3 regions of the Clostridium beijerinckii genome follow, and region 1 is predicted to be linked to each of the others. Evidence: a T-box and tRNA genes for the amino acid it is inferred to sense, from the RefSeq annotation. Region 1 holds a T-box; the other regions hold tRNA genes.
The links. The T-box of region 1 lies ahead of serS (serine--tRNA ligase). A T-box ahead of a tRNA ligase gene usually reads a tRNA of that ligase, here a tRNA-Ser.

Region 1 (13,172 bases):
TTCATTGGCTCATTAAGCTGTCCAAATGTAAAAGCATGACCTCCTCTATAATTTCGTCCCCATCCAAAATCAGTTTTCGTATCATTATATCTAGAAAAATTTACTGCTATTTCGTAAGGATTTTCACCACCTATTCTGTCTACCTTTTTAACATTATCTAATCCTGATAAATAGTATTCAACATCTTTTGATATTGTTTTAGTTGAACCAATTATATAAATATTAATATCATTCATTTTCTTGATTATATCAATAGTACAATTAGGAATTCTATTTCTTTGTACAAATAGAATAGGATCTCCATGATGTGCAGACCAATACCCCGCAATAATTCCTTCTGAATAATCTTCCCCTGAAATTATAAGAATATTATTAAATTCTTTTCTTATCCTAGGTATTATGCATGCAGTCTCGTAATAATTACGACCTGATATATGCTTTGTTGTATAACCATGATCGTTTAATGCAAAAGATACATTTTTAGAAATATTACCGACTAAAATTACTTGTACTCCATTATACCCCTTAGGCGATAATCTCTCAATTTCTCCTAAGGTTTTTTCATTTAAACTATTACCATCAGTAAACAAAAGTGATGCATTAATTGGAAAATGGACTAAGGATGTTGCTGCAATTCCATCAAAAACTTCATCTTTATTGACTAAAATGACAGCATTGGGTTTCATATTATTAAAACCAATTTTAGATATTTCTATAGAAGTATCTAATTCATCATCAGCACAAATTCTAGTAGTATTTAGTGTAAAAGGACAACTTTTCAAAGCATCATTCATTGATTTTTCTCCTAAAACTTTTTAATATATAGTATGATTACAATTTATATTTTGTCATGAAACAAAAAAGAAGCTAACCATTATATAAATTATTTATTAACTTCTTTAAATATAATTTCCCTATAAAAGATGTAACCCACTCTATTGTTTTAGGATTATTGTCAACTTCTTCATTTCTTTCACAGCACTTTTCATTTTTACCACCCTTAAACATCATAATCATCATTAATACCCTCATTAACTTCATCTATATTACTTTTCTAATTGTTTGACTTTTTTGATAGCATTATAAGCATCTATAAGTCCATATCCTGATTGCTTATCCTTACCTTTAGACATAATATCCTTAGCAGTACTATCTAAAATATCTTCAATCTGACTTTGAGATAGATTTGGATCCTCTGCTTTAACCATAGCTGCTATTCCTGTTGCTACTGGTGCTGCCATACTTGTTCCATCCCACGCCTCGTACCCCCCTGGAACTGTACTTAATATTTCCACTCCTGGCGCTGAAACCTTTATACAATTACCATAATCAGAAAACGATGCCTTTTTATAATTATAACTCATTGCAGCTACTGTAAAAGCTCCGTCTCCAGCTGGACTGATATTATCACTATCTTCATTATCATTACCAGCCGCAGCTACTACAAATGCGGCTTTACTCTTAGCATAACTTATTGCTTCTGCAATTGATTTACTCTTCTCATTAGCTCCAAAACTCAAATTAATTATATCAGCTCCGTTATCTGCAGCATACTTAATCCCCCTAACTATGTCATTTATCTCACCTTCGCCATTGCTATTTAATACTTTTATCGGAATTATTTTTACGTCTAATGTCCCATCAATTCCTGCTATACCAATATTGTCGTTAGCATTTGCAGCTATTATTCCTGATACATGAGTACCATGACCATTGTCATCCATAGTATCAGAATTATTATCTACAAAATTATATCCCTTGCTCTTTAATACTCTATTTTTTAAATCTGGATGAGTATAATCTACTCCTGTATCTAAAACTGCTACTTTAATTCCTCTTTTTTGTTTTATTAGAGGCCATGCTTTATCTGCCTCTGTGTAGCTTATATCCCACTCATACTTATATCCAGGATCATTTACAGCTTTATTAGTATTTTCATTTATCTCTCCTAATTTAAAATCACTTTTTACTGGAGTCTTCTGTATTGGTTTTATTATTTTTATAATTTTAGGCTCATTGATTATTTTAATCCCTTTTATATCACCAATTTCATCTAAAATGTATTGTTTTAGGTCTCTTGGTGACACTAAGTTATGCTTATTATTATTTTTATCGACACTTATTATATCTTTCACACTACTTAGAAGGCTATCTAAATCACCGCTTCTTAGTGCTCTTACAAAATTGCTTACACTATTACTCGTACTATTCATGCCATTATTTTTAGGTAAGTAATCTGAAATAGAAACTAATGTAAATATTGAAGCTGCAATTATTATAAATTTAACTAATTTACTTCTCATAAAAACCTCCTTAAATCATAGTTACTTACTAATATCTTTAATTATGAACAATAATACCTTTTATAAACTTCATTTACCTAATTGTTAAATAATAATACATCATAATTGTGTCGATTTTGTGAAATTCTTTATTTTTTATTGTATATATGTTACAAAAATAATTCTTCATCATAATTCTAAAAATATTGCAAGAATTTTAGCCGTAGTTGTGAATTGTGAAATGTGCACTGTGAATTGAAATATGCATTATCTGCTTATAATAAATATCTTTAATATTTATCTTAGCTAAACGAAAAAAGACTGATATACATTAATTTGCTATATACCAGCCCTAATTCTCATTTATTCTTTATTCATTTATAAGTTTCTTACGAACTTCATCTAAATTTACAGTTTTTAATGAATCTGTAACTTCTATTCCCATTGCAACTACATTGTCTTTAACAATTAGATATGTTCCACTCTTGTCTATATTAAATTCCACATTTACTACATCTTTTCTACCTGTAAAAGTAGTTACCTCATCTCCACTATTTGCATCATATATTATGAAAACTCCATCAGCCTTATCAAAGGAATTAAGGTCTACAGAAAGCTTAGTCTTTATGCCTTTTTGCAGAACTGCTACAAGTGGTTCAAATTCATAACCAGTTCCCTTTATACTTATATTTTGGGTGTCTCCTGAAATATTAGCTTTTTTAATTAACCTATCAGTAGAAACTTTACTTAAATCATCACCATATATACTTGGAGCTTGAGGAGTATTACTTGCTGAAGTCCCTGTACAGCAACTCATACCATTACTAGGAGCCGGAATTGATGAATCTGCTTTCGATGTATCCACTGAATCAAGATTATCTGTAACTTTAATTATCCCTCTTATCATTCCCATCCAACAGCTAAAGTTTATGTCTCCGTCTTTAGGTGTAAATTCTATAACATTTTCTCCAGATTTTAATGTTTTTTGTATGTTAAGTGATGGTACTACTACTGCATTATTACAAGAATTTATTTGGTTCCCTGTAATTATCCACTTAACTGGCATATCTTTCTGTACGTAAAATGCATTAGGAGTATATCCATTATTATCTGCGGTCATTCTAATTACTTGAACTCCATTTTCTATCGTTGCCTTGCCTATGTTGGCCTGCGCGGCTTGAGCTCCACCTCCGGAAAGATTTTGTGCTAGTGTGCTAGCATTAGGAATTCCAACTCCAGCAAGAGCTAATCCCCTATTCCCCATTATTAATCCAAGTACCACTACTAAAATCCCACTAAATTTTAAAAGTTGTTTCGTATATCCCTTGCTTAATAAACCTGATACAGCACCAAATATAAGCATCAAAGGAACTGTTCCGAGTGAAAATAAAAACATTGATATTGATCCATTTATAGCACTTCCAGTACCTAATGCATAAAGCTGCATTGTCTGAAGTGGACCGCATGGCATTAACCCATTTAACATCCCAACTAAAAACGGAGCCTTAGGTTTATTTTTAATTTTGCAAGATGACCATGGCAGCTTAATATTAAGCTTTCTAAATAAAGAAAAGCCTGTCATATTTAATCCCATTATTACCATAAATAATCCTGCAAATATTTGCAATCCAGCTTTTACATTAAGCGATAACGATAAAACAGAACCTAGCGCACCTACAATACCACCTATAATTGTATATGAGGTTACTCTTCCAGCATTGTATAAAATCGAAGGCTTCAAAGATTTAAATTTATTTTCTTTTTCATTTATAATGCTATTTTTAGATAAACTTTGTGTAAGCATTATTCCACCACACATGCCAACACAATGTATAGATGTAAGCATTCCAACAATAAATAACACTACATAAGATGCATTATTCAACTTAGCACTCATATCAAATCCTGCTGTTGAATTGCCAAGAAGTAAGACTGCTGCTGCTATAACTAAAAAGCCTGCAAATTTTAAGCTAACCGAATTTTTTGTACTATAACCTGCCTTATTAATAGCTTCTTTTAATTGTTCCATACTGCAAAGCTTGCTATCATATTCAACAGTTACTTGCTGTGCACTGTAGCTAGCCATAGCATTTAAAACTCCATCAATTTTCATTAAAGCTCTTTCCACTCTATTTTCGCAAGACGTACATGTCATATCATAAACTTTAATATTCTCCCTCTTAATACTCATAATCTCCTCCTAATAAATCGCTGCTTATTATAAACAGTGATGCATTTTAAATCATAACTCAAATTACATATATAGATTATAATATAAAGTTATGAAGATTTTATGAGGATATAAAAAAAGTACAGAAATTCTTCTGCACACTTTTATAAACATATTTGAATAAACTCCATATGCCTCTCTTTCCAAATATGCCTTCAAAACTTCTGTTACACTTTTCTCATCTCCAATTACTAAACTATTATAAATAATTTTCACCCCATATAATTTCTCACTAATATTACATTATCATATACTTAATAAATTAACATAAACTTATGAACTTTATGTGTAAAAAATAATATACCAGTTGATAAATTTATTAAGATAAATTTCCAATATAACTATTAACTTCATAGTATTAGCTAAATAATTAGGGGCATATTAAGATTATAAAGAAGTTAACAGTTAAGCATTAAATATTCAAGAATGAATATGCCTTCTCAATATAGAGTCAAAAGACTTAACTTGAGAAATAAAAATGCAATCCTATAGTTAGAGTTTTCTATTATTGATTAGTTATTGTAGGGTTACGCGAAAATTGCAATTATGTTAGTCTGTTGCAATGAGGTTTGATTGTTATTTTCTTTATTTAAGGACTGTAGATAAACTTATTGTATGATAGGTTTATCTATGGTTTTTTGTCTTTATGAATATTTAAAAAATAATTTATGATAAGATTCTTAGCATAACACTTAACACTATTTAGGCTCTCAAAATTGCTTTAAATATTAAAAGTTCATTTTACGCAGACACTAAGTAGTTTCTCTACTATTTAGTCTTCTCTACTCTCTTACCCCTGATGTTTCCTATAAATATTTATATATTTTCATATTTATATAGAAAAAAATGTTTATAGGAATATATAAACATATATTTATTTTTATATTTTTTCATATTTTTATATAAAACTATTAATCTATAAATATATAAAAATATGAAAATTTCTCTATTAGTGAAAATAGATCGCTCAATATCTGCATAATCCCTAAAAGGATATTAAAAATTAAAATAAATTCTTTTAAAAACATTATAAAAAAAATCCTAGCAGCAATCATGCTACTAGGATTATATACTTTAAATATATTGTAGATTATTAAATAGGGTGTTTTCTTATTTGATCGAACTTATTTTATTTGCCATTGTAATTTACCACAAATTATTTTTATGCTTCCATAAACATCTTCATGTCATCATCTACATTAGTTATTCCACCAATTCCGAAGTTGTCTACTAATACTTTAGCAACATTTGGTGAAAGGAATGCTGGAAGTGTTGGTCCTAAGTGAATGTTTTTAACTCCTAAGTGTAATAATGATAATAATACTATTACAGCTTTTTGTTCATACCAAGCTATGTTGTATGAAATAGGTAATTCATTTACACTCTTTAATCCAAATACTTCTTGAAGTTTAAGTGCTATAACAACTAATGAATATGAATCATTACATTGCCCTGCATCTAATACTCTTGGAATTCCTCCAATATCACCCAAGTTTAACTTGTTATATTTATACTTAGCACAACCTGCTGTTAATATAACTGTATCCATTGGTAACTTTTGTGCGAATTCTGCATAGTAATCTCTTGATTTAGCTCTACCATCACAGCCTGCCATTACAAAGAATCTCTTTATAGCACCAGATTTAACTGCATCTACAACTTTATCAGCTAAAGCTAAAACTTGGTTATGAGCAAATCCACCAACTATTTGTCCTTTTTCTATTTCAGTAGGAGCTTTACATTTTTTAGCCATTTCTATAACTTTTGAGAAGTCCTTTGTTCCGTCAGCTTTAGGTTCAATATGAGGACATCCTGGCATTCCTGTAGCACCTGTTGTAAATAATCTGTTCTTATATGAATTCTTTGGTATAACTATACAGTTTGTAGTCATAAGGATTGGTCCATTGAATTTTTCGAATTCTTCTTTTTGTTTCCACCATGCATTACCATAGTTTCCTGCAAAGTGAGAATACTTCTTAAACTTAGGATAATATTGTCCTGCAAGCATTTCTCCGTGAGTATATACATCTACTCCAGTACCTTCTGTTTGCTCAAGTAACATTTCTAAATCTTTTAAATCATGTCCTGAAATTAATATTCCTGGATTAGTTCTGACTCCGATATCAACAGTTGTTATTTCTGGATGTCCATAACTTTCAGTATTAGCTTTATCAAGTAATGCCATACCGTCTACACCAAATTTACCTGCTTCTAATGCTAATGCTACATAATCATCAACTGTTAATGTATCATCTATTGTAGCAGCTAATGCTTTTGCCATAAATGCATGAACTTCTTCATTATTATATTTTAAGTTCATAGCATGCTTCATGTAAGCAGATAATCCTTTTAATCCATAAGTGATAAGTTCTCTTAAGCTTCTTATATCTTCATTTTCAGTTGCAAGAACTCCAACTTTTTCTGCTTTTTCATCAAATTCTATTGTATTGTCAGCTGTCCAAGTAGCTGCTTCTGGCATAATCATTTCTGTAGTTTGCATTCCGAATATTTTCTTGAAGAAACCACCAGTTACTTTTACTTCTCCAACTTTACCACCAGAGCTAATTACTTTAGCTTTTAATTCTTCTCTTAATTTTAAAGTTTCTTTAACTCTATCTAAAATAGAATCTCTATCAAAATTAGCGTTTGTAATTGTTGTGAATAAGTTTTCTGTTATATATTTATCAACTTTACTATCTTTAACTCCAACTTTTCTTCCTTCATTACTTACTATAGCTAGTCCTTTAGTTGCATACATTAATAAGTCTTGAGCTTTTGCTACATACTCATCCTTACCGCATACCCCTACTTTAGTACAGCCCTTACATCCAGCTGTTTCTTGACATTGATAACAAAACATTGACATATTATGTCCTCCTATTTCCTATTTTTCTTTTTATATAAATAATTAATAATTTCTTGTTAATCTCTCTTAACTTTGACAATTTAGAGTTTACTATATTGCCAGTATCACTTCTGTAACATACGTTACTAAAATAAAATTAATATTTTTTAATTTCTATATTAGCTCTATGCTACAGATATATATTACTAAAATACTCTGCTTAAATCTGTAACAATGGTTACGTAATTTTAAAAATAGGAAGACAAATAATGTGATTTAAATCAGAATTCAAAATATTAAATTATAATATATTATTTCTTATAATATTCAATATTTAATTCAAAACAAAAAGGTTATATTTAAGAACAAATTTCCTTCTTAAATATAACCTTTATTTTAGTTTAGTTTAAGACATGGCCCATGGCCTGTAGCTATAAAGTCAGGCTTTAACTTTTTTAAAGTCTCTTGTAAATCTTCCAGCTTATTATTGTCTGGTATTTGTTCTTGCTTAATGCTGTTTACTTCTGTATTCCAATCAGATTCTTTTACTGTGCCTATTTCTTTTCCCAACGCAAACATCAAATCACTGCTAAAAAATATCCTACGTTTATTTTCTATAACTAATAATCCATCCCAAAGATGCATTTCAGAAGGATAATTTATAAACTCTAACTCATAATTATCAGTATTTAAAGTTTCCTCTGCTTTCTTAGTAATAATTTCTGCTTTTATTCCAAAACCATTTAACTGACGCGCTGTAACTTCAGAGCAAATTGTTTTAGCTTTAGGAAAATGTTCTAATATTAATGATAATCCCCCACATTCATCCGCCTCAAAATGTGAAATAAAAACATACTTTAGCTCTTTACCACTAAGTACATCTTTTAATTCTGGCAGCAAAGCTTCTGCCTGCATAACGTTCCCTGTATGGATTAATAATGGTTCATCCCCTAATAACAAATACTGATGAAATGTAAGGTTAATTGGTTCAACATAGCTATTAAATTGGTATAAATCTTTATTTATAAATGGCATATTATAAAAACAACTCCTTTTCTCTCTTATTGAATGTGCCTTATTTCTTTGTGATACCTATTCTCCATATTTCAGGTCCCTGCTCTAAATATTTCCACTCAAAGTGCTCTGGAAAGTTAACTATAAACTGCTGATAAAGCGGACGAGGATCATGATCATTTATAAGCTCCATTGTTTCACCCTGTTCAAGCTCTTCAAAAGCTTTAAATATAATCTCCTTTTTATGACCTCTTTCATAAATTCTAACATCTATACTAACAGCAAAACTTGACATAATTAATTCCTCCCTTAATATTATTATCTAAACTTCTTCTTAGATGATAATATTATAACCATTGTGCTGAATTTTTAGCGTGATTTATATCACATTGTCAGTAACTTTTGCTTTTATATGTATATATTTCAATTTCTTTAGAATTTCTGTTTTATACTAAAGTAATATTATGTAAACTGTTCTTATAATTCTTAATCACTACTATGTATAATATCTTAATTAACTACCCAAAATATTATTGAAAATATTTAATAATATTTTACTGTATGAAAAAGACAGCAAATTAATGAGCTTAATACCTCTTTAATTTGTTGTCTTTCTAAATTTATATATATCTGATTTATTTTACTCTATTTAATTACTGTCATACCACCCATATATGGTTGCAATGCAACTGGAATATTTACAGATCCATCCTCATTTAAGTTGTTTTCTAAAAATGCAATAAGCATTCTTGGTGGTGCAACTACTGTATTATTCAATGTATGCGCAAAGTACTTACCATCTTTACCATCTACACGGATTTTTAAACGACGAGCTTGTGCATCCCCTAAATTAGAACAGCTTCCTACTTCGAAGTATTTCTTTTGTCTTGGAGACCATGCTTCTACGTCTACTGATTTTACTTTTAAATCTGCTAAATCACCTGAGCAACATTCTAAAGTCCTCACTGGTATATCTAAAGAACGGAATAGATCTACTGTATCTTTCCACATTTTATCATACCAAGTCATGCTGTCTTCTGGCTTACATACAACAACCATTTCTTGCTTTTCAAATTGATGAATTCTGTATACTCCTCTTTCTTCTATACCATGTGCCCCTTTTTCTTTTCTAAAGCAAGGTGAATAACTAGTCAAAGTTTGAGGAAGTGAAGTTTCTGGTAATATTGTATCTATAAATTTACCAATCATAGAATGTTCACTTGTTCCTATTAAGTATAAATCTTCACCTTCAATTTTGTACATCATAGCATCCATTTCAGCAAAACTCATAACTCCAGTTACAACCTGGCTACGAATCATAAAAGGTGGAATACAATATGTAAATCCTCTATTTATCATAAAGTCTCTTGCATAAGAAATCACAGCTGAGTGAAGTCTAGCTATATTTCCCATTAAGTAATAGAAACCATTACCTGCTACTTTTCTAGCACTATCTAAATCAATACCACTTAATTTTTCCATAATATCTGTATGGTATGGAATTTCGAAATCTGGAACAACTGGTTCCCCAAACTTTTCTACTTCTACATTTTCGCTATCATCTTTACCAATTGGAACACTTGGATCTATTATGTTTGGAATAGTCATCATGATAACTTTAACTTTTTCTTCTAGTTCTTTTTCTTTAACGTCTAACTCAGCCATTCTTTCTGAATCGGCATTAACTTTTTTCTTTATTTCCTCGGCTTCTTCTTTTTTACCTTGAGCCATTAATCCACCAATTTGTTTTGATAACTTATTTCTATCAGCTCTTAAAGCTTCTACTTCTTGCTTAACTTTTCTAAGTTCAATATCTAAAGTTAATACTTCATCTACTAACCCCAACTTATTATCTTGAAACTTATTTTTTATGTTTTGTTTAACAATCTCTGGATTTTCTCTTACGAATTTAATGTCTAACATTTTTTTCCCTCCTGATTAAATATATATATTATTATTTCAAAAAATAAAAAAACCATCCCAATATATAATTGGGACGGAATAATCCGCGTTGCCACCCAAATTGCTGGTTAATATTACAACCAGCCCCTCGACACTAGTATTATATAGGTTACTAACCTTTGCATTTATCACGCACAGCTCCAAAAGTGGAAAGATTTAACCTTTCACCGATTCGCACCACCCATCGGCTCTCTGAAGAAATTTATAAATCGTAGTTTTTATCATCGCTGTTTTTTATAACTATTAATTTGTTGCTATGTATATTATATATATATTTATGTTAATTTTCAAGTATATGTTTATATTTAACTTAATAACTAGTTTTGGAATTATATTGACCAGTTATAATATACTATAAATTTCTTATTAAAGTCTACTAAAAAATTAAGGTGAGGAAATTCACATAAAAATCTTCTCACCTTAAATAAATGTTATAAATATATCTTAAAAATTTTGCGATAACATCTAAATTATACTACCATAAAATTTTTCACTTACTTTGAATTACTGTGCATATGGTTATACATTCATTAACAAACTTTAACCCTTCTTTTATATTCCTATGCTTTAGCTCCTTTATATCAAATCCAAATACTTTATAAATTAACTGTACGCAATATCCGATTCCAATGGCAGTGACTAACGTTCCAATTCCGACAAAACCGCCTAGAATCCATCCAATAATTAGCGCTCCCGCTTCTATAAATAGTCGTATTATTCCAATTGGTTTACCTGTACGCTTAACTAATGCAATCATAAGACCATCTCTAGGACCACATCCCATTTCACATCCAATATACAAATAGCTTCCTAAAGCTGTAACAAATAAGCTTCCAATTAACATTATTATGCCTGTATATATGTTATTACAAACTGGAATAATTTTAGAATGTATGATTAAATCTATAAAACATCCAATCACTATCATATTCGCTATAGTTCCCATCCCAACTTTAAGCCCTAAAATACTTGTAATTGCTACTATTATTATTCCAACTATAATGCTTGCCTGTCCAATAGTTAAACTAGTTACATTTGTTAATCCTTGGTGAAATACATCCCATGGACTTAATCCTAGATTTGAATTAAGAGCCAACACAGTTCCTAATGCGCATAATAAAAATCCGAATGTCATTCTAATTATAAGTGCTAATAATTTCTTCATACTTCTCCTTTAATTTTCAAAATTATTTTTGGAATTATAGGCCAAATTACTTGCAATAATTCCATTAACTTAAATAATAGTTTCACGTGTGCAAAGCTGATTATAAGCTAATCTTTTAACTAATAGTCAGTTTACATCAATTCAATAAAATATTCAATTCATTTTTTAATTTAAATCATAATTATTATTGAAATAAATTCACTAAATACTAATACTGAATACTGCTACAATCTCTTTTGTAAGAAACTATCTCAAAACAAAGCAAATCCTAAACAATGTTATTAAAAATGTTAATATTATAATACACGAATTATCCTACGTTTTATTTTCCATAGTAATATGTATAATAATAAAATTAAAACTAAATTTAAGTTTATTAAAGCTCATGTTTAGCAACTTTAGGCAATTTAAATAATTTTATCTTTATTTTTTCTTTATATTAGATTAAAATTATTATTAAGCAAAAATAACAATATAGTTAAGAGGGAATACTACTTCAAGTAAATATTCTTTTCTTAATTTAAATACACTTATAAGTGAGGTAAGACTATGTCAAACGAAATAAATTCTTCTAATTTTATAAGAAATATCGTTGTAGAAGATCTAGAAAGCGGAAAGCATAAAGAGATAATTACTCGTTTTCCACCAGAACCTAACGGTTACTTACATATAGGCCACGCTAAATCAATTCTTTTAAATTTTGGTTTGGCTGATGAGTTTAAAGGAAAAACTCATTTAAGATTTGATGATACTAACCCTGTTAAAGAAGATACAGAATATGTTGAATCAATTAAAGAAGATGTACAATGGCTTGGTGGTCATTGGGATGAACTTTTCTTTGCATCTAACTATTTTGACGAAATGTACAATAGAGCTGTTCTACTAATAAAAAAAGGTGAAGCTTATGTTTGTGACTTAACAGCTGAAGAAGCTAAAGAATATAAAGGTACACTAACTCAGCCTGGTAAAGACAGCCCTTATAGAAATAGATCCGTTGAAGAAAATTTAGATTTATTTGAAAGAATGAAAAATGGTGAATTTGCTGACGGCGAAAAAGTTCTTAGAGCTAAAATAGACATGGCATCACCAAATATAAATATGAGAGATCCTGTTATATATAGAATATCTCATTCTACTCATCACAATACTGGTGATAAATGGTGCATATACCCAATGTACGATTTTGCTCATCCATTAGAAGATGCTATTGAACATGTTACACACTCTATTTGTACTTTAGAGTTTGAAGATCACAGACCACTTTATGACTGGGTAGTAAGAGAATGTGAAATGGAAGCTACTCCAAGACAAATAGAATTTGCAAGATTAAATATGACTAATACTGTTATGAGTAAGAGAAAATTAAAGCAATTAGTTGATGAAAAAGTTGTTGATGGATGGGATGATCCTAGAATGCCTACTATTTCTGGACTTAGAAGAAAAGGATGTACTCCTGATGCGCTAAGAAATTTCTGCAGCGCTATCGGTGTTGCTAAGGCTAATTCTGTTGTTGATTCCCAAATGCTAGATTATTTTATAAGAGAGGATTTACAACTTAAGGCGCCATTGTCTATGGCTGTGCTAAATCCTTTAAAGCTTGTAATAACTAATTATCCTGAAAATGATACAGAAATGCTTTCAATAGAGAATAATGCAAAAGACGAAACTCAAGGT
Region 2 (13,172 bases), 1.6 Mb from region 1:
ACTTAAAATTATATTTAATGGTGATCTTAAATCATGTGAAATATTCAAAATAAAATCTTCTTGATTTTTCTTAGATTCTGATAAATTAATAAGTTTGCTAATTAATTCATCTTTCGATAACTTAATAAGATCATTACTATTTAATATATTCTCCCTATCAATCTGATTATCTTTCAAAATATTAACCTCAACCATTTTTAAATCCCCTTTTGTAATTTTTTTTACTTTTTTTACCATATACCCTTAATATATAATATCATATAACTTCCCAGCTAACAACCATATTAAATAAATTTGATATGATATTTCTAATTCCAAAAGACTATATAATTTGTTTATTTAAGTTTAATAATTGAATATTACAAATTTAGATAATAATTGGAGAAATATATCTATACCATCCTTATGTTACTAAGTATAGTTTCTTATTATTTCATCCTTTATATACTTTAATATCAATATTACATAGGTTAATGTTCCAACAATAAACATAGTATCAAATCTTATATTAGGATTAGCTGTTTCTAATATTATTTGTATTATTAATGGCAATGTAGCCGCATACAAGGTTAAAGAATATAAAGCTATATATTTGACTACCATTCTTAAAAACACTGTAAAAAGCGCTGCAACAATTGATACAATTAAGCAATTAAACAATAAATTAAAAAGTATTATTGAAAAATATGCTACCATTTGATCTACGAAAGATATTATATCTAAATTATAAGTCCTATATTGAACAAATGCACTCTTTAGGCCTCCTAATAAGAAACTAAGTAATACTGCATATGAGATTGATCGCACTATTCCTTCTTTCGCATATTTAGAAAAAACCTTTATGTCATATATAGAAGTTATAAGCTTTATAAAAAAATTAGTTCTATTAGTCATTTTCCCCTCCAGATAAATATTGTCTACTTCCATAAGGCCTATTAAGTATATTAACACATATTAAAATTAGTTTAAACATCAAGGTTTATTATTTACTTTTATTGTCAATATTATATAAATAAAAGATGGCTTTGTAATTAAATAAAAGATTAATGGGCAATATCTTATTCAAATTCACTCTAAATATATTAGTTACTTCATTAGGAGGCATTTATTTGAGCATAAATACATTTTATTATAAAAAGTCAAAAACTAAAAAATTACCTAAAAGAATTATGTATGTACTAGCTTTATTAATAGTATTATCTTCTAGCTGCTTTTACGAGTTATACAGTTATAATAAACTTTTAAATAACTTCAAATCAGATTTTGATAATTATAAATTTTCTGAAGCTAATAATTTATTGATAACTAAACAAAACTTTAATCCATTTAAATTATCTATGATTAGTCATGATGTTTCCAAATATCTTAGAACTAAAATTAATACTTTATCAGATGAAATCCAAGATAAGAAAATTTCTTCTGAAAATGCATTAATTCAGTTTAAGGAAATAAAACGTTATAATCTAGTGAATGATGATGATCTACATGAGGCTTCTGATTCAATAGATTTAATTCAAGATTCTATTAAAAATTATAACTCTGGTATTAATTCTTTTAATAATGGACAATATCCAGAGGCAATTTCATTCTTCAAAAAAGTTTCTGCTTTAGATCTTAACTATACAGATTCACTTATATACTTAGATGAATCAAAAAGTAAACTAAAGGATAATTTATTTGCTTACTGCGATAATTTAATTAGCAATGATTACTATAGCGAAGCTATGTCTAAAATTTCAGACAATAATGACCTTTTGCGTGATGACATAGATGTAAAAGAAAAGATAGCAGATATAAAAGAAAAACAACAAGAATACTTAGATAAAAATTCAGCTATTGCTGAAGCTTCATCGCGTGCCTTAACAACCAATATTACATCAAAAAATATTAATACATTAAACATAGAGAGTTCAACACCTTATCTTATAAACGTAAGCCTTCAAGATCAAAAGACTTATGTTTATAAGGGAAAAGCTGATAAATGGCAGTTGGTTAAAACTTTCCCTTGTTCCACTGGAATAAGTGGAGAGGATACACCGCCTGGATCATTTACTATTAAAGAGAGAGGTGATTGGTTCTTTTCAGAAGAATATCAAGAAGGCGGTAAATATTGGACTCAAATTACTGGAGACATTTTATTTCATTCAGTTCCATTTGCTAAAGACAAAACTACAGTTCTAGATTATACAATGAATAAACCTTCTTCTCATGGTTGTATTAGACTCTCTATAGATGATGCCAAATGGATCTTTACTAACATACCTAGGGAAAGTAAAATTATAATAAAATAACTATTAAAAAAGCAAGAAGACACATATAAATTTATCTTTGTCTTCTTGCTTTTATTGTTATTTTACTTAAACATATTTATATTACTTGAATTTCCTTTTCTAAGTAAAATGAATATAAGTACTTATATTTAACCTTTTTACCTGTTAATTTAAATATTGCATCACTATAATAATCTAATTGTTTCCTATACTTCTCTTTAAATTCATCTTCGTGATCTTCCATGACGTAATCCGTTTTGTAATCTATAAGTATAATATCCCCATTATATTCAAAAAAACAGTCAATTATTCCTTGTAATCTTATCTTTTCATCCTTATATATATTACCAAGTGTTTTATCTACTTCTAAACTGCTTATCTCTGTATAAAAAGGTATTTCCCTATAAATTTTTTCTCCACTACAATTTAACTCAAGAATTTTTTTCCCTAAATCCGACCTAAAAAAACTCAGTATTTTAGTAGGATTAATTACCTTTAATTCTTCGCTAAGCAAAAGCTCCTTTTCAAATAATTCGTGTAATTGTTCTTTAATTTCCTCCGTAGATGATACTCTATTAAAATCTATTTTTTTCATTACAAAATGAACTGCAGTACCTTTTTCTGAAGGAGTAAGGCCTTTCTTTTCTTGAAGAAATTTAGGGACAACTTTTACTTTTTCTCTGTATAATTGTTCAGTATCATCATCTTCTTCTGCATGCCTTCTCTTTAAATCTGAAACTGAAATATTACTTTTAATTGTTGTTGAAGCTTTAAATGGATATTTATATGATAATATTTTATCTACTTCTTCATATATAGAATTATCATATGGTTTATTATTTATTATTGTTAACTCATATTCTTCTCCTTGTTCTAGCACCTCTGTCTTTGTCTTATCAATCAAGTCACCTTTATTCCAAAAATTAATTTTCCACCTAGAATTATCATCCTTTAATATTAAATTTTCAGTTCCAAAACTTTCTGATAAAACACTACCATCTCTATGTTGACATAGTGACATACAAATCCAATCTAAATATGACTTTCCTTTTAAAACTTCCGAAGGGGATATGCGATTATAATCTAAAGATGCCGATCCTAACCATTTTTCAGCTGATTTTTCAAGATTTCCTACTGTACCTGTCATAATCAACTTTTCCTTTGCCCTAGTACATGCTACATACAGTATTCTCATTTCCTCCGATAATGTTTCAAATTTCATCTTTTTCTTTATTGATTCCTTAGCTAAAGTTCCTGTGCTAAACCTTTTTTCTATATCTATAAAGTCTGGCCCAAGTCCTAGTCCGTCGTGGTACAATATGCTTTTATTTAAATCCATAAGATTAAAATTCTTTCCTAACCCACATAAGAATACCACAGGGAACTCTAATCCCTTACTTTTATGGATACTCATAATTCTTACTACATCCTCATTTTCACCTAAGACTTGAGCACTTCCCATGTCACCTGAAGATTTTATAAGTTTATTTATAAAATTTATAAAATTAAATAATCCCTTAAAACTCGTTTTCTCAAATTGTCTTGCTCTTTGAAAAAGTATTTTTAAGTTTGCTTGCCTAAGTACTCCATTAGGCATAGCTCCAACATATCCATAATAAGCAGTATCCATATATAAATACCATATAAATTCATCAATTGCCATATAAATCGATTTATTTCTCCACTTGTCAACGGAATTAATAAAATACTTGCATTTAGCTATCAATACATCAGAATAAGACTCATTAATTGAATGATAAGATTCTTCACTTATATATTTTATATTTTCATAAAAATAATTATCTTTGTTTACAAGCCTAATATCACTTATTTCTTCTGCTGAAAATCCCATAATTGGAGATCTCATTACTGATATTACTGGAATGTCCTGCATTGGATTATCAATAACCTTTAAAAGAGAAATTATTGTTCTAATTTCAATTGATTCAAAATAACCAGATCCTGTATCTGCATACACTGGAATTCCTTCTGCACTTAACTCATCTAATAATGAATCTGACCAGTTTTTAGTAGCTCTAAGTAGAATAACTATATCCCTATATTTTAATGGCCTATATTCACCAGATTCCTTATCTAAAACTTTAAAGATTTGTTCATTTTCATTTTTTGACATTAGTTCTTTAATTCTCTTCGCAACGATTCTACCTTCTAAAATAACATTATTTATTTCTTCCTGTTCCTCATTATCTTCTACAACCGTTTCATTATAGCTTTTATCAATTATATTAACTTCAATAGGGCCTCCAATAATTGTATCTTTTAATTTATTTTCCTTAAAGTCTGCACCTAAATTTAAAGCTTCCTCATATGTATATTCTAACTCTCCAACTACTTCAGACATTACTTCTTTAAAGATGTAATTTACTCCATCTATAATTTCTCTTCGGCTTCTAAAATTTTTATATAATTGAATTTTTCTATTCGTTCCATTACTTGAATCATATGTATTATATTTTTCAATGAATAATTCAGGTTTTGCTTGTCTAAACCTATATATACTTTGCTTCACATCACCAACCATAAATACATTGGGATTATCATCGTTTTTTCTGGATACTAGGTTTATTATTGTTTCTTGAACGTTATTTGAATCTTGATACTCATCAACAAGTACCTCATCGAAATATTCTTTAAAATTCATTGCAATGCTTGATGGAATTATATTATTCTCATCATCATAATCACTTAATATTTTTAAACATAAATGTTCTAAATCATTAAAATCTAATATATTTCTTTCTCTTTTTCGTTTACTAAACCTAGCACTAAATTCTAAAACTAATTCTATCAATTTTTTTATGTAAGGATATACCCCTTGAATATTCCTTAACATTTGCTGTGGATTTACTGAATATGCATTATTTAATAATTCAGATATTCCTTTTTTAACATCATCTCTAATTTTTTTTACAGTATTTTGGGATTGCTCATCTGAAACCTTATCCTTTTTTATAGATTTTAATCTACTGAATTGTATTGATGATAATGAATTAAACATTTCCTCAAGTCCATTATCAGTAGATTCATAAGCATTTTGTATATAACTTAATTCCATTAATAAGCTATCCATATAAGGTTCTAATCCATCAGTTTTGCTAGTAACCTCAATGGCCTTTTCTAACATTTTAACATACCCATTTAACTCAATTTTTACACTTTGAGCTAAAACTCTTACCCAATTAGTTCTATCCAATTCATCTAATTGTTTAATATTAAAGGCCTCTGCGCTATTAACAAGCCACCTTTCAGGCCATGGACCTGACATTGTAAAGTTATATAAATCTAATACTAAGTTTTTTAAATTATTATCATTTTTATAGCTGCTAAATATCTCAACCAAATTAGTGAACTCAATATCTTCTTCCTCATATTTATCTTCGAAAAGTTCTTCAATAACTTCCGATTTAATTAGTATTCCCTCAGTCTGATCACCTATTCTAAATGATGGATCTAGATCAATCCTATGGTAATTATTTTTAATTACATCTAAGCAAAACGAATGCATTGTAGTGATATTAGCTCTATTTAACAGCGTTAATTGCCTCTGTAGATTTTTAGACCTAGGATTATTCTCTAATTCCTTTGATATCGCATCTGCGATCCTTTCCCTCATCTCGGCTGCTGCTGCATTAGTAAAAGTTACAACCAATAACTTATCTATATCAACCGGATTCTCTTCATTAGTAATTATTCTTATAATCCTCTCTACTAAAACAGCAGTTTTACCTGAACCCGCTGCCGCTGCAACTAGTAAATTACAATTTCTCGTTTCAATTGCACTTAACTGTTCATCAGTCCATTTTGTATTACCCATATATAAATCTCTCCTGTACTAATTAAAATCGTTTTAACTGTAAGAAAACCTAATTAATTTTAATCAAAAATATACTAGATTCTTTTATATTACTATACTTCCTCATTTTCAACTTTAATTAATTTATTAGAATTATCAATTTCTTTTTTTATATTATTCCATATATCATTTGCAGATTTGTTTATTATAATTTTGTATTTATTATCTTTTATCTCTGTATCAAATTGGCATATTGATGAAAAATCACAGTATTCACAATGAGCAATGTTAGAATTCTTAGTCGGCTGAATTTTAATATCTCCACTTAGCATTTCTTCACATATCTCTATCATCTTATTATTTACATATTCTCTAAGTATTCTAAACTCCTCTTCTGTTACAACATCACTTGTTGCCTTAAAGCTTCCATCAGTCTTAAATGATGCTGGTATAACCAATGAATATCCTTCTATATCCTTATCCATAGCTTTCACAACCCTCGCATCCTTTAAAACTAATCCTTTCATCTTTAAAGCACTTAATACTTCTTTTTCTACTTCTTCATCAGTCATTTCCTTTTTGCTTTTTATTATGGGGTCATCTATTTTAAAGTATAATATTGCTCCTGGCTTTACTTGTTTATCAAGTATATATTTCGAATTCCTTATAAGTGCGTCTAAATAAACTAATAATTGCATTTGTAATCCATAATATATTTCATTTAAATCAAATTTTTTAGCTCCAGTTTTATAATCTATAACTCTTATATAAGTTTCACCATCTAAATCTAACTTATCTATTCTATCAATTATTCCTTGAAGATACACCTTCTCATTGTCATTCAAATCTAATGTTATAGCTTCTCCAGAACTATAACTTCCAAAATCAAATTCAGTTTTAAATACTTCAAATTCACCTTTTCCTATTTGACTTGCAATAACTGAAACAGATTTAGATATTACTCTTTTAAATCTTTGCGCTAAATATTTAAATTTCTTAGTACTATTCAATATAGAATTACTTTCATCCATTAACTTCTTATCAATAAGGTTAGATATTATCTCCTTACATTTTTCATTGCTTAAATCAGACCATAGTATTCCATCTTCTCTAACTTTATTAGTGAATGAATCAAGCATTTCGTGTACAAATGATCCTAAGTCTGGTGGTGTAAATTCATATACCTTTCTATTTTTAGCCTTTAGCCCATATTGAACAAAATAAGAAAAGGGGCATTCTGCATACTTTTCTAACTTTGAAACACTGAATACTAACTTTTCTAAGTCATTCTGATAAAGTTTTCTAAGTTTGTTTCTTGGAACTTTATCTCCAATGTTTGAGTAACTAAGCCCCTTAAATATATTTTTAACTTTATCCTTAAACTCACCATTATTTTTAAACCATTCATATACCTCAGGCCAGTAATGCTCTATATGTTCTTTATCAAAATCTTTTCTCATAGAAATTATAAGTTCATTAAATGTTGGAATTGGTGCAATAACTTTGCTAAGTTTATTTTCAAGGATTTTTGAATCATAAATTGCACTTTCTTCAATTAAATTAGGAAATATCTTTTTCATTCTAGATATTACTATAGATGGTCTTAATGACTTACCTTCAAAATCAGCCATTGGATATGAAAGCATTAAATATTCACTACTAATTGTTAATGCTATATATAGTAGATACTGTTCTTCAAAAACTTTATTTCTAGTTGTTGATGATAAATTTATTCCAACCTCACCTAATGTTGTTCTATCTCTATCAGATAATAAGCCTTCCTCTTTCTTGGATGCTGGTAGAACTCCATCATTAATTCCTACTATGTAAAGAACCTTCACATCTCTGCCCTTTATTCTTGCTATATCTCCAATATTAACCTGATCCAATGCTACAGGTATAATTCCTATCTCTTCATTGGCAAAACCAGAACTCAATATTCTGAAAAACTCAGAATACTCTAATCTCTCTTCGCCTATAACATCAACCGCTTGATCTAGAATGTCTATAACTATACTTTCAACCTGACTATATTCCTTAACTTTATCTTCTAATCCTAATTCTTCAAAATTTTTAATCCATTCATTAATTCTGTCAAAAACTTTTACATCCACTAAAAACTCATAAATAGCTGAACATATATCTTTAACTTTATGTTTTCCATTTATTTTATTATGAAAAGTCATCAATGGATATCTTATCTCTTCCATAATTTCAGCTATTAAAACTTTATCATCCGTCAATTCGCTATTTCCTATAAACCATTTCTCATTTACTATTTCTCTTGATGTCCATTTATAACCCTTTACCCCATACTCTAATATAAAGTTCTCTAGCCTATCTATATATGAATTATCTATGCCAGTTAAACCACTCTTTAAATATTTAAATACACTTTCATAAGACCAATTCTTAAGCAAAATTTCAAAAGCAGAACTTATAAGTACAATCAATGGATTACTTAGTAATTGAATCTTTTTATCTAAAAAGTATGGAATATTATAATCTTTAAATATTACTGATATTATTTTTTCATAATCATCTATATTTCTACAAACTACAGATATATCTCTATATCTATACCCATTTTCTCTCACCAAACTTGTAATACTTTTTGATACTCTTTCTATCTCGTCATAAATATTACTTGCTTTGTAAAGTGTTATTCTCTCAGGGTTCTTATCATATTCATTAAATGGGTAAGAAAAAAAATATTTCTCTATGTGATCAAGTTCTAGATTATCTTTAAACCTATAAGGAATTGCATTATTTAAGTTGACTGGTTTATCATAAGCAATATTGTTTTCTTTCATTATTTTTAATATTTTATTTTCAGTATTCTTTATGATATTGAATACATCAGTTATATCTTCAGAGTTGTTATTTAGAGATTCGTTATCAATACAAAAAGTTATATTAACTCTTCTACATCTCTTGGCCAACACCTTTATAATGTCCAGTTGTTGAGGTGTAAAGCTAGTAAATTCATCTATCCACACCTCAGAATCTACATACGCGCTACTTTCTAATAACTTTTTATTTAGTAATGTTAACTGATCATCTCCATCAATGTAATTTTCATGCATTTTTAAGTTAAATGCTTCATAAATTATCATCAACTCTTTAATTTTTTGATATAATTCATTATCATTTATTTTCTCATCTATTGCTCTTATACTATCAATGCTAATATTATACTTTTTAAATTCCGAAATCACTTCTGATATAATTTCATTAAATCCTTGTTCTCTAGACATCCTATTAAAATAATCCAAAGACTCAATGTTTTCATTTATAACTCTATGAATTAGCATATTCCTTCCAGATTCCTTAATAATCTCTTTAACTCTTCCACCATATTCTTCAAAAATATTATGAGCCATTTTCTTAAAACTCATCACTTCTGTTCTTAAGAAAGCATGTTCTCCAATTTCATGCAATATTTTATTTTCAGTCATAAATGTATACTGCTCTGGAACTAATAGGATTAATTTATTTATATCTAATTTTTTGTTAATATTATTTTTTATCTCATCAATACAAAATTTACTCTTACCTGTACCAGACCTTCCATAAACAAATCTTATACTCATATGTATTTTCCATCCTCACATTTTAAATATGAATTATATCTTTCTCTAATTATCCCCATAATTATCATATCTATATATTCTTTATCTATATGGCTATAATATCTTTTAATATTTTCCTCTATGAACCCACATTTTTTATAACACCTTATAGCTCGTATATTATAACTAGCAACGTATAATTCTACTTTCATAGCATTCAGCTTTTTAAATAAATATCTTAGAAGAGTTTTTATAGAATCTACTCCATAACTTCTTCCCCAATACTCACTCCCTATCGTTATGCCAATACAGTATATCCTACTATAATATCCCTGCTCCTTGTACGTTACAAAACCAATTAGATTATCATCTTCATTCACTATACTTAAAGATTTTCTTAAATCTACTTTATTATCCATGCTCTCAATTATTATATTATACTTTTTAACTTTCTCTTCACTATGTAACTTGAATAATATACTTACATCTTCCCTTTTTAGTACTCTTAAATGCACTTTGCTGCCGCTTAGCATAATTCACCTTCTTATGATAATTAATTTATTTTATAAGCAGACATATTAATTATAATATTTTAAGTTTATTTACTCCATAAAATTAATTAAAAACAAAAAAAACATCTAACAATTTGTTAGATGTTTGGCGGAGGATCCGGGATTTGAACCCGGGCGCCAGTTACCCGACCTACGCCCTTAGCAGGGGCGCCTCTTCAGCCACTTGAGTAATCCTCCATGTGCCTTCTATTTTAATGGCGGAAAGATAGGGATTCGAACCCTAGGTACGCTTACACGCACGCCGGTTTTCAAGACCGGTGCCTTAAACCAACTCGACCATCTTTCCATGTCTCACAACAAATATGATTATATCAACTAATTTTATTTATGTCAACATATTTATTGCAATAAATTTAATTTTTTCATTTATCTAAACTTAATTGTAGATATGAGTTACAGAATATCAAATAATTTAGAATAGTAAATTATATTTATTGAGAATTTATATATAAATTTTCAACAAATAAAAATATATGTTTTACTAAGACTAATTAATTATACTAAAAAGCACCTAACAAATGTTAGATGCTTGGCGGAGGATCCGGGATTTGAACCCGGGCGCCAGTTACCCGACCTACGCCCTTAGCAGGGGCGCCTCTTCAGCCACTTGAGTAATCCTCCAAATAAACTTTATATTTTTAGACAAAAAAATGGCGGAAAGATAGGGATTCGAACCCTAGGTACGCTTACACGCACGCCGGTTTTCAAGACCGGTGCCTTAAACCAACTCGACCATCTTTCCACGTCTAGTGACATGTATTATTATATCAATTGCTTATACTTATGTCAACTATTTTATAATATTTTATTAAAATAAATTATTATAATAAAATATAACCTTATGGATTTAGTGTTTAGCTATTCTTTTATCTTCCTTGTACATATTATATCTACGCCAGTATTAAGTATATTCTTACAAATATTATCGCCAATATTTGTAGGAGTACTAACATAAATCCTGCTAAGAACCTTTGAGAATTCTTTCCATAAGTGCTTCTCAACGCTTTTATTACTTTTTACTGATACAACTTTGTAATTCATATTACCTTTTACTCTAACTAAACTGGTAAAAACATCTTTATTAGACATTACTAATTACTCCAATCTAAATTTCATTAAATTCCTTAATTCTTCCAACTAAAATTTGTGAATCCATAGAATCATCTACTATATCTAAAGCACTTTTATCCATCTCTCTGGCCAATATCTTTATTATCTTTATATTGCAATTTGAACCATTGCAGTTTCCAAGACCTATCCCTGTACGCCTTTTTACTCCCTCTACTGTTCTTGCACCTAAAGGTCTTCTTATTGAATCAATAATTTCTCCCTCAGAAATATTATTGCAATTACAAATAATATTGCCATAACGCTTATCAAGAGAAATTATTCTATTTATTTGATCTTTAGTCATCTCTCTAAATATATATGTCTCTCTCTTTTTATCAATATAATCCTTCTTCTTCGTTATATTCATACTTACTTTAACTTTCTTTTCAATATCCTGAGCAATTGCTGGTGCAACTGATATTTTAGCATAGTGATTTCCTACAACCTTTATATAACCGGCCTCTAAATTACTATCATCTATTAACATATCATTTTCGCTATATACTTCTGTAAATATATTAATTATTGACTCTTTTTTTATATTTTTCAATATTCTTTCTGGCAATTCTAATTTAGAGCTAAAATTATCACTAATCTTAATTCCAATTAAATTTTCATTTTCCGATATTGGCACCTTTATCATCGAATTTTCTTCATCTATATCTTCAATAATAATTTTCTTTAAGTTATCACCTATGCTTTTCTTAACTATTATACACCTAACTTTTTTATTTTTCATTTCGCTTGTTACATTACTACACATGTCATTAAATGATTCATTTGGAATTGTATTAATAACTAGTTTACAAGTAAACTTATTTTTATTCGTAGTTACTCTGAATCCCTTAGAGATAGTCTTAATATCTATAACCTCTTCTTCTAATCTAAAATTCACTCCATTATCTACAGCTATTTCTGCATATGAAACAGCTAGGTTATATGGTGATATTATTGAAGTATTCTCAGAATAGATAGCTTTATTTTCCTCTAAATTTAAACTTGGTTCCACATTATAAAGTTCATTACTATCTATTATACGAACTCCATCTATTCCGTGATCCACAGAATCACTATACACTTTATTTAATAGTTCATTACTCTCATCTAAGAAAATCCTTAATGAGCCAATCTTATTATATCTAACATTGAACTTTTTACAATGCTTCCTTATTATATCTATACCTCTCTTCTCCAAGAGAGCCATTTTACTACTACTTGATTCTGAACCATCATAAACAACAGCTGTATTTGCAAATGAAATATCGTTTGCAACATCATATCCCTTTTCAATTAAAGCTATATTTATATTATATTTTGAAAGTTCATAGGCAACTGCGCATCCAATTATCCCACCGCCTAAAATTAGCACATCATAATCCATTACTAGTCCTCCAAATCTGAAACTATAAAGTTGTTCTTTTTCAATTCCAATATAATTAAATCAATATCATCTTGAGTTTCAGCTGCTATTGTATGAAGATGAACTCCATTAGTTAATGCAGATAGTAATTTTGCTTTTTGTTCCTTATATTTTTCAATAAATTTATTTAACTCATTATAATTCTTAATCATAAGCATTCCCTTTATTTCTCCATACAATGGATGCTCCACTACTACATCTTCAATAATTCCACCATATTTGATTACTATACTTAATTCCTCAATCATCTCATCTTCAGTATGAATTACTGCAATAATTGCTTTAGCTTTATTATTATTTGCATTAATTATATATCCATCTGGAGTTGCTATTATATTCTTACCTTTAGCTCTAAGAATTGCTATATCTTTTACTATAACCTGTCTAGTTACAGAATATCTTTTTGCTATAAAG
Region 3 (8,051 bases), 1.7 Mb from region 1:
TATAGGTTCTTTATCTCAAGGTGATTTTTCTGTAAGGATAAAAGAAGAAAGTCTTAATGATAAGAGTGAATTTGGTGTTGTAAGTAATGCGATAGATAAGATGACCAAAAACATTATTGAATTAATAAAACAATTAGGTAATACATCTGAACAATTAGTATTATCATCTGAAGAGCTTACAGCAAGTGCTGAACAATCAGCAGATGCATCAAATTTAGTTGCATCCGCAGTAACAACAATGGCAAATGGAGCAGATGAGCAATTTTCTTTTGCTAATAGCACAAACAAAGTGGTTGAAAACATATCTAATAAGATAAATGTAGCATCTGAAAATACAAAATCCGTTTCATCTTTAACAGATAAGGCGAAAATATCAGCAAATGCTGGTGAAGATGCTGTAGAGAAGGCAATGAACCAAATGGAAATAATAGAGAAAAAGACCAGTGAAACATCGCTTATTATAAGCGAGCTTGAAGAGAAATCAGTGAAAATTGGACAAATACTTGATACAATCCAAGGTATATCAGAGCAAACAAATCTTCTAGCATTAAATGCGGCAATAGAATCTGCAAGGGCTGGGGAAGCAGGGAAAGGTTTTAGTGTTGTAGCAGAAGAAATCAGAAAGTTAGCAGAACAATCACAAGAGGCAACTAAAGAAATAGCTGGAATTATTAATGATGTACAAAATAAAACAAATAGTGCAGTTGCAGTTATGAATGAAAATTCAAAAGAAGTTAAAACAGGAGCAGATGTTGTTGATGTTGCAGGAACAAGTTTTAAGGAAATCCTTCAAATGATAATAGAAATATCTAGGCAGATTCATGAAATATCAGACTCTATCACTGAAATAACTGTTGGAACCAAAGAATCTGTTGATTCGGTAAATAATATTAAAAACATAAGTAGTAATATAGCTGATGAGACTCAAACAATATCAGCAGCTGCTGAGGAACAACTAGCATCTGTTGAGGAGATAGCTTCATCTAGTAAACTTCTATCTCAAATGTCTGAAGAGTTAAGAAGTATTATAGCTAAATTTAAAATATAAGATATTTAAAAATTACTTATTTATAAGAGAAATAATGCTGATATATATCGAAGATGTACAAACTAGAGATGTGATAAGGAATCAATTTAAATATAAAATTTAAATAATCTAATGATTATAGTTAATTTATTTTTTAGAGTAATTCAATATTTTAAATGCTAATTATAAATAATTTAGGCACTTACGTATAACTTGTAAGTGTCTATTTTATTGCAGTTTTTATACTAGAGTATATTAATCATACAAAAGAAAACAATAAAAATGGAGGTGATACAAGTATGAAGAATTTAACCGACAAAGAAAAAGTATATTATGAAAAACATTTAAGACAAGATATGGTGGCAGAATTTGAAGAAGAAAAAGATTCAGGAAATCAACCAGAAAATCCAGGCAGATATCATTTTACCCAAGATTATAATTATCCAATATCATCAAGAAAAAGATAATTGTTAGGATATCTATTAATTGTAAATAAGAAAATATGTTTTTGCAGTATTTCATTAAATTTAGAAGTAATACTTTTTATTATAAAATAGCAGGTAGTAAAATAAATGATTCTGTAATTAACTAAGATAAAATTCTAATTATATATGGATCGACTTTTGGAAGAAAAAAGCGTTTAGAATTATTCTAAGCGCTTTTTCTGCATATTAATCATAGTATTTTATGGTGCTTTATAGATTCATTGAACTTTAAATTAATATTTATTTGTCTTACAATCTCTGGCACATTAACTAATATAGTAAGTATAGCGCCAACGATATAAAAAATTTCATTTTCATTATTTGGCATCATAAACACCTCATTTACTTTTAATATATTAGATACACTTAAGAAATGTTAAACAATATGCACAGAGAACAATAGAAAATTAGGTTATAAAACAGATGTGGAATTATTAATCCAGAAATATATAACTTTCATGCGTTCATCATATTAAGTAATTACATTTGAAGTTCTGAGGTTATACATAGAATATATGTAAATAATATGAATATTTTAGCCACAACCTATTTATGTAACAAGTGATACATAAATTTTACCATTTAGAGGTTATACTAATAAAAAAGTAAAGGTGGTAAATATTTGGAACATTTAAAAGAAAAAGAGATGATGATTAGTAGAATGAGACAAGCCTTATGCAAAATTATGGGCGATGAAGAAAATTCATTAGATGTGGAGGTGATTAGAGCGTGTAGAAGATTAAACTTTGCACTGAATGAGTACAATGAATTACTAAGGAGAACAATTAAATAATATGCTCTTATATGGAAAATTGTCAGAGTGGTTTAATGGGCTGGCTTACTAAGCTAGTGAGTGTAAAAGCTCCACAGGTTCGAGTCCTGTATTTTCCAACAACTTATATTATAGTTTATAATGTATGCTTATAGCAAAAAGTGAGTAAAGCAAGTGAGGCGCTCTAGTTAAGAATTTCTACATTATTGTTAGCTGTTATGATGGTAACAATAATGCTAGTAGGTTGCGGAACGAAAGCAACTCCAGAAGAAAGTGCTAAAATATTTTTAGATCTACTTTTAAAAGATGATAAAACTAATATGGACAAGATAGGGATGAAGGAAGAAGATTATAGTTGAATTATCTTCAATTTTTACCTTAGATCCCATTAAGTGCAGTCATTAACTTGGCTGCATTATCTTATGCTCTATTTCACTTATAACATGAGTATGTGAAATAAATATAAAATTCACTGTCGAGTAAATACATTTAAAAGCAGTAGATTAAAAGTTAAACTACTGCTTTTTGTTTTGAAATTATATTGCTGCTATTGTAGAAAAAATTTAAAGTATATGAATCGAGAAAGTTTTTAGGAGAAAGTAACAGGAGTATTCCCAAAAATTATAACTGAATAGCCATAGTTGAAAGGTTTAAGAGTTTGTTCGTTTGATTGGGAATCTAGCCTTGCAAGTTCTCTTATGTATTGATTATTGTCAATAACAAAAATAATAACTCTGCCGTTAGGATCATTAAGTTTAACTGTCATAGGAGATCCAATTGTTAAGTTAGAATCTCTTACATTATAAATGCCTTGATTTAGAACTATGGGAGCAGCACTGACATTTTGGGCTAAATTAGTAAATGATAATAATAAAAATATAAAAAGCACTATAGTAGATTTTTTCATAAGATATTTCCCCTTCCATAGTATATTTAAAGCAAAATTTACTAGTGAAATAAGTTCCTTTGAAGGAGCTGAATTAAGTAATTTACTCAATAGAATTAATCATTTTAATATATTCCAACATTAGTTATGCGTAATTCATAAAAAAGTATTCAATTACTCATTAGTTTCGATAATAATTGATCACCTATATGTGAATTTATAAATAATAATAAAGCTCAAAGAAATTATATAAGTCCTTTGAGCTTTATTTATAGTGATTGCAGATTATGTTAAATTTTTAGTCTTTTTATATTTTATTAAGTTATTTCAATTTAGATATGAATATTTCTGCATGAAATTATTGGATATAAATGGATACGGATTATATTATGATAATTTATTCGTGCGATAAAATATAAGGACCATAGCTAAAAGTGATAATTATTAGAGAAGCACTTAAATTTATGATATTAGCAAACGCATAATTAATAGAGAAAGACACTATAATAAAAAGTAAGACATGATTCTAATCTAAGATAAGGAGAAGGAGGAGAATTAGATGAATGAAAATCAAATAAACCGAATACATACAGGTAAAGGGTTTATTGCAGCTTTAGATCAAAGTGGTGGCAGTACTCCAAAAGCATTACTTGAGTATGGGATTAAGGAAGACAGTTATTCCAATGAAGAAGAAATGTTTGACTTAGTGCATGAAATGAGAAAACGCATAATAAAGAGTCCGGCATTTACTTCAGAATATATTTTGGGTGCTATATTATTTGAAGACACAATGTATCGTACTATTGATAATCAATATACACCTGATTACCTTTGGAAGGAAAAAAATATTGTCCCTTTCTTAAAGGTTGATAAAGGCTTAGCTGAAATTAACAATGGTGTTCAGCTTATGAAACCAATAAGTAGCTTAGATGACCTTTTAAAGCAAGCAGTAGAAAAAAATATTTTTGGAACAAAAATGCGCTCAGTTATTAAGGAAGCAAATGCTAAAGGAATTAAAATGTTAGTTGAGCAGCAATTTGAAATTGGTAAACAGATTGTAGAAGCAGGTCTTGTTCCTATTATTGAGCCAGAAGTTGACATCCATAGTACCGATAAGGAAGAATCTGAAAAACTTTTGAAACTTGAAATTTTAGAGCAGCTATCAAAACTTGATAAAGAAACAAAAGTGATGCTTAAACTTTCAATACCAACTAAAGATAATTTCTACATTGATTTAATAGATGAGCCACATGTTGTCAGAGTAGTAGCTTTGTCAGGTGGTTATAGTCAAGCAGAAGCAAACGAAAGACTCGGACGCAATCATGGATTAATCGCCAGTTTTTCAAGAGCTTTATCCCAAGGGCTCACTGCTCAGCAAACTGAAGAAGAATTTAATGGGACAATATCAAAATCAATTAAGGAAATCTATGAGGCATCAATAAAATAATTTAATAATATATATTGTGATTAATTAGTGTTATAAAACTATGTGACTATTTATTGAGGAGTGAACACTTTCTCTAGTGCCTAAATAATTAGTTACATTTATAAAATGTCGGAATGTAGTGAAAATTAAAATAAAATAGAAGATTGTGAATTAATATGTATTGACACCATATAATAAGGTATGATATACTTCATATAACTTAGGGGAGTAGCTTATAAGCTATAGAGCCAACAATCGGTAATTAAAACTGCCTGGTTCTATACTCCAAATGGAAAGCAAGACCTTTGATACGATTTAGTTGTTACTGAATCAGATCAAAGGTCTTTTTTGTTTAATTAAAACCATGAAATAAATATATTGGAGGGATAAACATGGACATTTATTATATCATTTTAGTTTTACCGGCATTGGCTTTTTCGCTTTATTGTCAATTTAAAGTAAAAGGAACCTTTGACAAATATAGCAATTATGGCAATGCTAGAGGATTTACTGGTGCAGATGTTGCAAGGAGAATTCTTGATAGAAATGGACTTTATGATGTAGCTGTAGTTCCGACAGCAGGTAGTTTAACTGATCACTATGAATCTGGAAAAAGGGTAGTAAGATTATCTGAATCAGTATATTATAGTAATTCTGTTGCAGCAATAGGTGTTGCAGCCCATGAAACAGGACATGCAATACAACATAAAGTACAATATGCACCACTTTCTTTAAGAAGTGGACTTGTACCAATTGCAAATATAGGTTCTATGGCAGGTCCATATATGGCGATTTTTGGATTAATATTTCAAATTCCTTTGCTTGCACAACTAGGTATAGTGTTTTTTACTGGTGCGGTAGCATTTTATTTTGTAACTCTACCAGTAGAATTTAATGCAAGTAAAAGAGCAATATCAGAATTAGAATCTCAAGGAATACTTAGTTTCAATGAAATGGCTCCTGCAAAAAAGGTGCTAAATGCAGCAGCTATGACTTATGTTGCTTCTGCAATAACTGCTGTTGCAAATTTGCTTCACCTTGTATTTTTGTTCATGGGAAGCGGTGATAGAGAATAATAGATTATCATGCATTGAGCGTATTAAAGTCATACAATACAGGATATTTAGTTAAGAATGTAATTTTCTAATATTAAAGGAGGAAAGTTAATGTTTAAAAATAGAAAAGGGACGCCTAATAAAAAGGGATTGCCTGATAAAAAGGATTTACCCAAATACATTACAGCAGCGCTTATAATTACATTAGTAATAAATATAGTTATAAATTTGATTTCTCAGTCAAATCATAAACAAATTGATTATAGTGAATTTCTTACAATGGTAAATAATAAACAAGTAGAATCAGTTGAGATTTATAGTGACAAGCTTGTTATAACACCAAAAAGTGATGAGGATGCTTCAGTTGTAAATAAAAAATTATATTATACTGGCAACTTAGACTATCCTCAACTTGTAGACAAACTATATAATGCAGATGTAAAGTTTACTACACCCGTAAAAAATACTCAGTCTCCAATTATCGGTTTCATACTTTCATGGATTATACCTTTTGCTATATTTTATATGTTAGGTAATTGGTTCATGAAGTCTTTAAGTAATAAAATTGGAGGAGGCGGAGGAGGATTTATGTCCGTCGGAAAAAGTAATGCGAAGGTATATGTTGAAAAGACTACAGGAGTATATTTTAAAGACGTAGCAGGTCAGGAAGAAGCTAAAGAATCTCTTAAGGAGATAGTTGATTTTCTTCACAAGCCTGAAAGATATACGAAGATAGGAGCTAAGCTTCCTAAAGGTGCACTTTTAGTAGGACCTCCAGGTACAGGTAAGACATTACTTGCAAAAGCTGTAGCAGGAGAAGCAAAGGTACCATTTTTCTCACTTTCAGGGTCAGGTTTTGTAGAGATGTTTGTAGGTGTTGGAGCTTCAAGAGTCAGAGATTTGTTTGCTCAGGCAGAAAAGCAAGCACCATGTATTATTTTTATTGATGAAATTGATGCAATAGGTAAGAGTAGAGAAGGTAATATAAGTGGAAATGATGAAAGAGAGCAGACATTAAACCAGTTACTTGCTGAAATGGATGGCTTCGATTCTTCAAAGGGAGTTGTTATTCTTGCAGCAACCAATAGACCAGAAGTCCTTGATAAGGCGCTATTAAGACCTGGACGTTTTGATCGTAGAGTTATAGTAGATAAACCAGATCTTAAAGGAAGAGAGAATATATTAAAGGTTCATTCCAAGAATATAATAATGGATGAAAGTGTTAATCTAAAAGAGATAGCACTTGCTACTGCTGGTGCTGTTGGGGCTGATCTTGCAAACATGGTTAATGAAGCTGCTTTAAGAGCTGTAAGAATGGGAAGAGATGAGGTTAGGCAGGATGATTTATTTGAGGCAGTCGAAACTGTAATTGCAGGTAAAGAGAAAAAGGATAGAGTAATGACTGAGAATGAGAAAAGTCTTGTTGCATTTCATGAAGTTGGACATGCATTAGCTTCAGCGCTGCAGAAAAAGACTCAGCCAGTTCATAAGATTACCATTGTTCCAAGAACAATGGGAGCACTTGGATATACTATGCAGATGCCAGAAGAAGAAAAGTACCTTATGTCTAAAGATGAATTGCTAGAACAGATAGTTGTTCTGCTTGCAGGAAGAGCAGCTGAAGATCTTGTGTTTAATGAAATAACTACAGGTGCTTCAAATGATATTGAGAGAGCTACTAGTATTGCAAGACAAATGGTAACAATGTATGGAATGTCAGAAAAATTTGGTATGATAGGGCTTGAATCAATTCAAAACAGATATCTTGACGGCAGACCAGTAAGAAATTGTTCAGATGAAATATCTGCTGAAGTTGATCGTGAGGTTATGAATATAATCAATGAATCCTACGAAAAGGCCAAAAATCTTCTAAAGGCTAATATGGAAGCTTTGGGCAAAATATCATCGCATCTTATTTTCAAAGAAACCATAATGGGTGATGAATTTATGAAAATTCTAAACTCAATCCAAATAGACGAGCCGGTTAACGTTTAAAGCTTAGAAAGTTTTATTATAAAAATTTTTACAATATATACATTGCAAAAATAATTCTTTATTATAATCTTAAAAATATTGCAAGAATTTTAGCCGTAATTGTGAAATGTGCATTGTGAATTGTAACAGATATATGTGTCTCAAAAAATAAATATTCTTCAGAATATTAGAATTTATATTCTGAAGAATACTAGAATATATATTCTAAACCATATATATTCTTAAGAATATGCTGCAATAATCCCAATCATAGAGGAATGCATAATGAAATCAAAATAAAGCAACGATAATTATCTTAATAACCAGTTTAAGCTCATAAATTTCACTCTATATTCATAAAATATAATTAGTAGTATTTTATAAATATAAATAACATAAAATCATGTTATAAATAAAGGTAGTGTA

Region 2: it encodes a tRNA-Ser, which carries the amino acid that the T-box ahead of serS (serine--tRNA ligase) is inferred to sense. The anticodon was not compared.
Region 3: it encodes a tRNA-Ser, which carries the amino acid that the T-box ahead of serS (serine--tRNA ligase) is inferred to sense. The anticodon was not compared.

Annotation. Positions count from the first base shown of each region.
Region 1 is NZ_CP144906.1:1,639,079-1,652,250, reverse strand. It holds gene PZA12_RS07670 (cell wall-binding repeat-containing protein) at 1-794, opposite strand, end outside; gene PZA12_RS07665 (hypothetical protein) at 868-1,020, opposite strand; gene PZA12_RS07660 (S8 family peptidase) at 1,047-2,303, opposite strand; gene PZA12_RS07655 (sulfite exporter TauE/SafE family protein) at 2,653-4,473, opposite strand; gene hcp (hydroxylamine reductase) at 5,675-7,378, opposite strand; gene PZA12_RS07640 (MBL fold metallo-hydrolase) at 7,754-8,392, opposite strand; gene PZA12_RS07635 (DUF2249 domain-containing protein) at 8,433-8,666, opposite strand; gene serS (serine--tRNA ligase) at 9,017-10,294, opposite strand; T-box leader at 10,361-10,567, opposite strand; gene PZA12_RS07625 (YczE/YyaS/YitT family protein) at 10,824-11,498, opposite strand; gene PZA12_RS07620 (glutamine--tRNA ligase/YqeY domain fusion protein) at 12,048-13,172, shown strand, end outside.
Region 2 is NZ_CP144906.1:15,051-28,222, reverse strand. It holds gene PZA12_RS00130 (sensor histidine kinase) at 1-195, opposite strand, end outside; gene PZA12_RS00125 (DUF1189 family protein) at 412-894, opposite strand; gene PZA12_RS00120 (L,D-transpeptidase) at 1,110-2,291, shown strand; gene addA (helicase-exonuclease AddAB subunit AddA) at 2,368-6,105, opposite strand; gene addB (helicase-exonuclease AddAB subunit AddB) at 6,198-9,677, opposite strand; gene PZA12_RS00105 (GNAT family N-acetyltransferase) at 9,674-10,189, opposite strand; tRNA gene PZA12_RS00100 (tRNA-Ser) at 10,315-10,405, opposite strand; tRNA gene PZA12_RS00095 (tRNA-Ser) at 10,424-10,514, opposite strand; tRNA gene PZA12_RS00090 (tRNA-Ser) at 10,759-10,849, opposite strand; tRNA gene PZA12_RS00085 (tRNA-Ser) at 10,880-10,970, opposite strand; gene PZA12_RS00080 (DUF1667 domain-containing protein) at 11,087-11,317, opposite strand; gene PZA12_RS00075 (NAD(P)/FAD-dependent oxidoreductase) at 11,334-12,719, opposite strand; gene PZA12_RS00070 (transcription repressor NadR) at 12,722-13,172, opposite strand, start outside.
Region 3 is NZ_CP144906.1:3,354,298-3,362,348, reverse strand. It holds gene PZA12_RS15510 (methyl-accepting chemotaxis protein) at 1-1,048, shown strand, start outside; gene PZA12_RS15505 (hypothetical protein) at 1,327-1,494, shown strand; gene PZA12_RS15500 (hypothetical protein) at 1,703-1,843, opposite strand; gene PZA12_RS15495 (Spo0E family sporulation regulatory protein-aspartic acid phosphatase) at 2,135-2,305, shown strand; tRNA gene PZA12_RS15490 (tRNA-Ser) at 2,319-2,403, shown strand; partial or broken gene PZA12_RS15485 (DUF5105 domain-containing protein) at 2,503-2,640, shown strand; gene PZA12_RS15480 (hypothetical protein) at 2,874-3,191, opposite strand; gene PZA12_RS15475 (fructose bisphosphate aldolase) at 3,730-4,617, shown strand; gene PZA12_RS15470 (zinc metallopeptidase) at 4,989-5,672, shown strand; gene ftsH (ATP-dependent zinc metalloprotease FtsH) at 5,763-7,646, shown strand.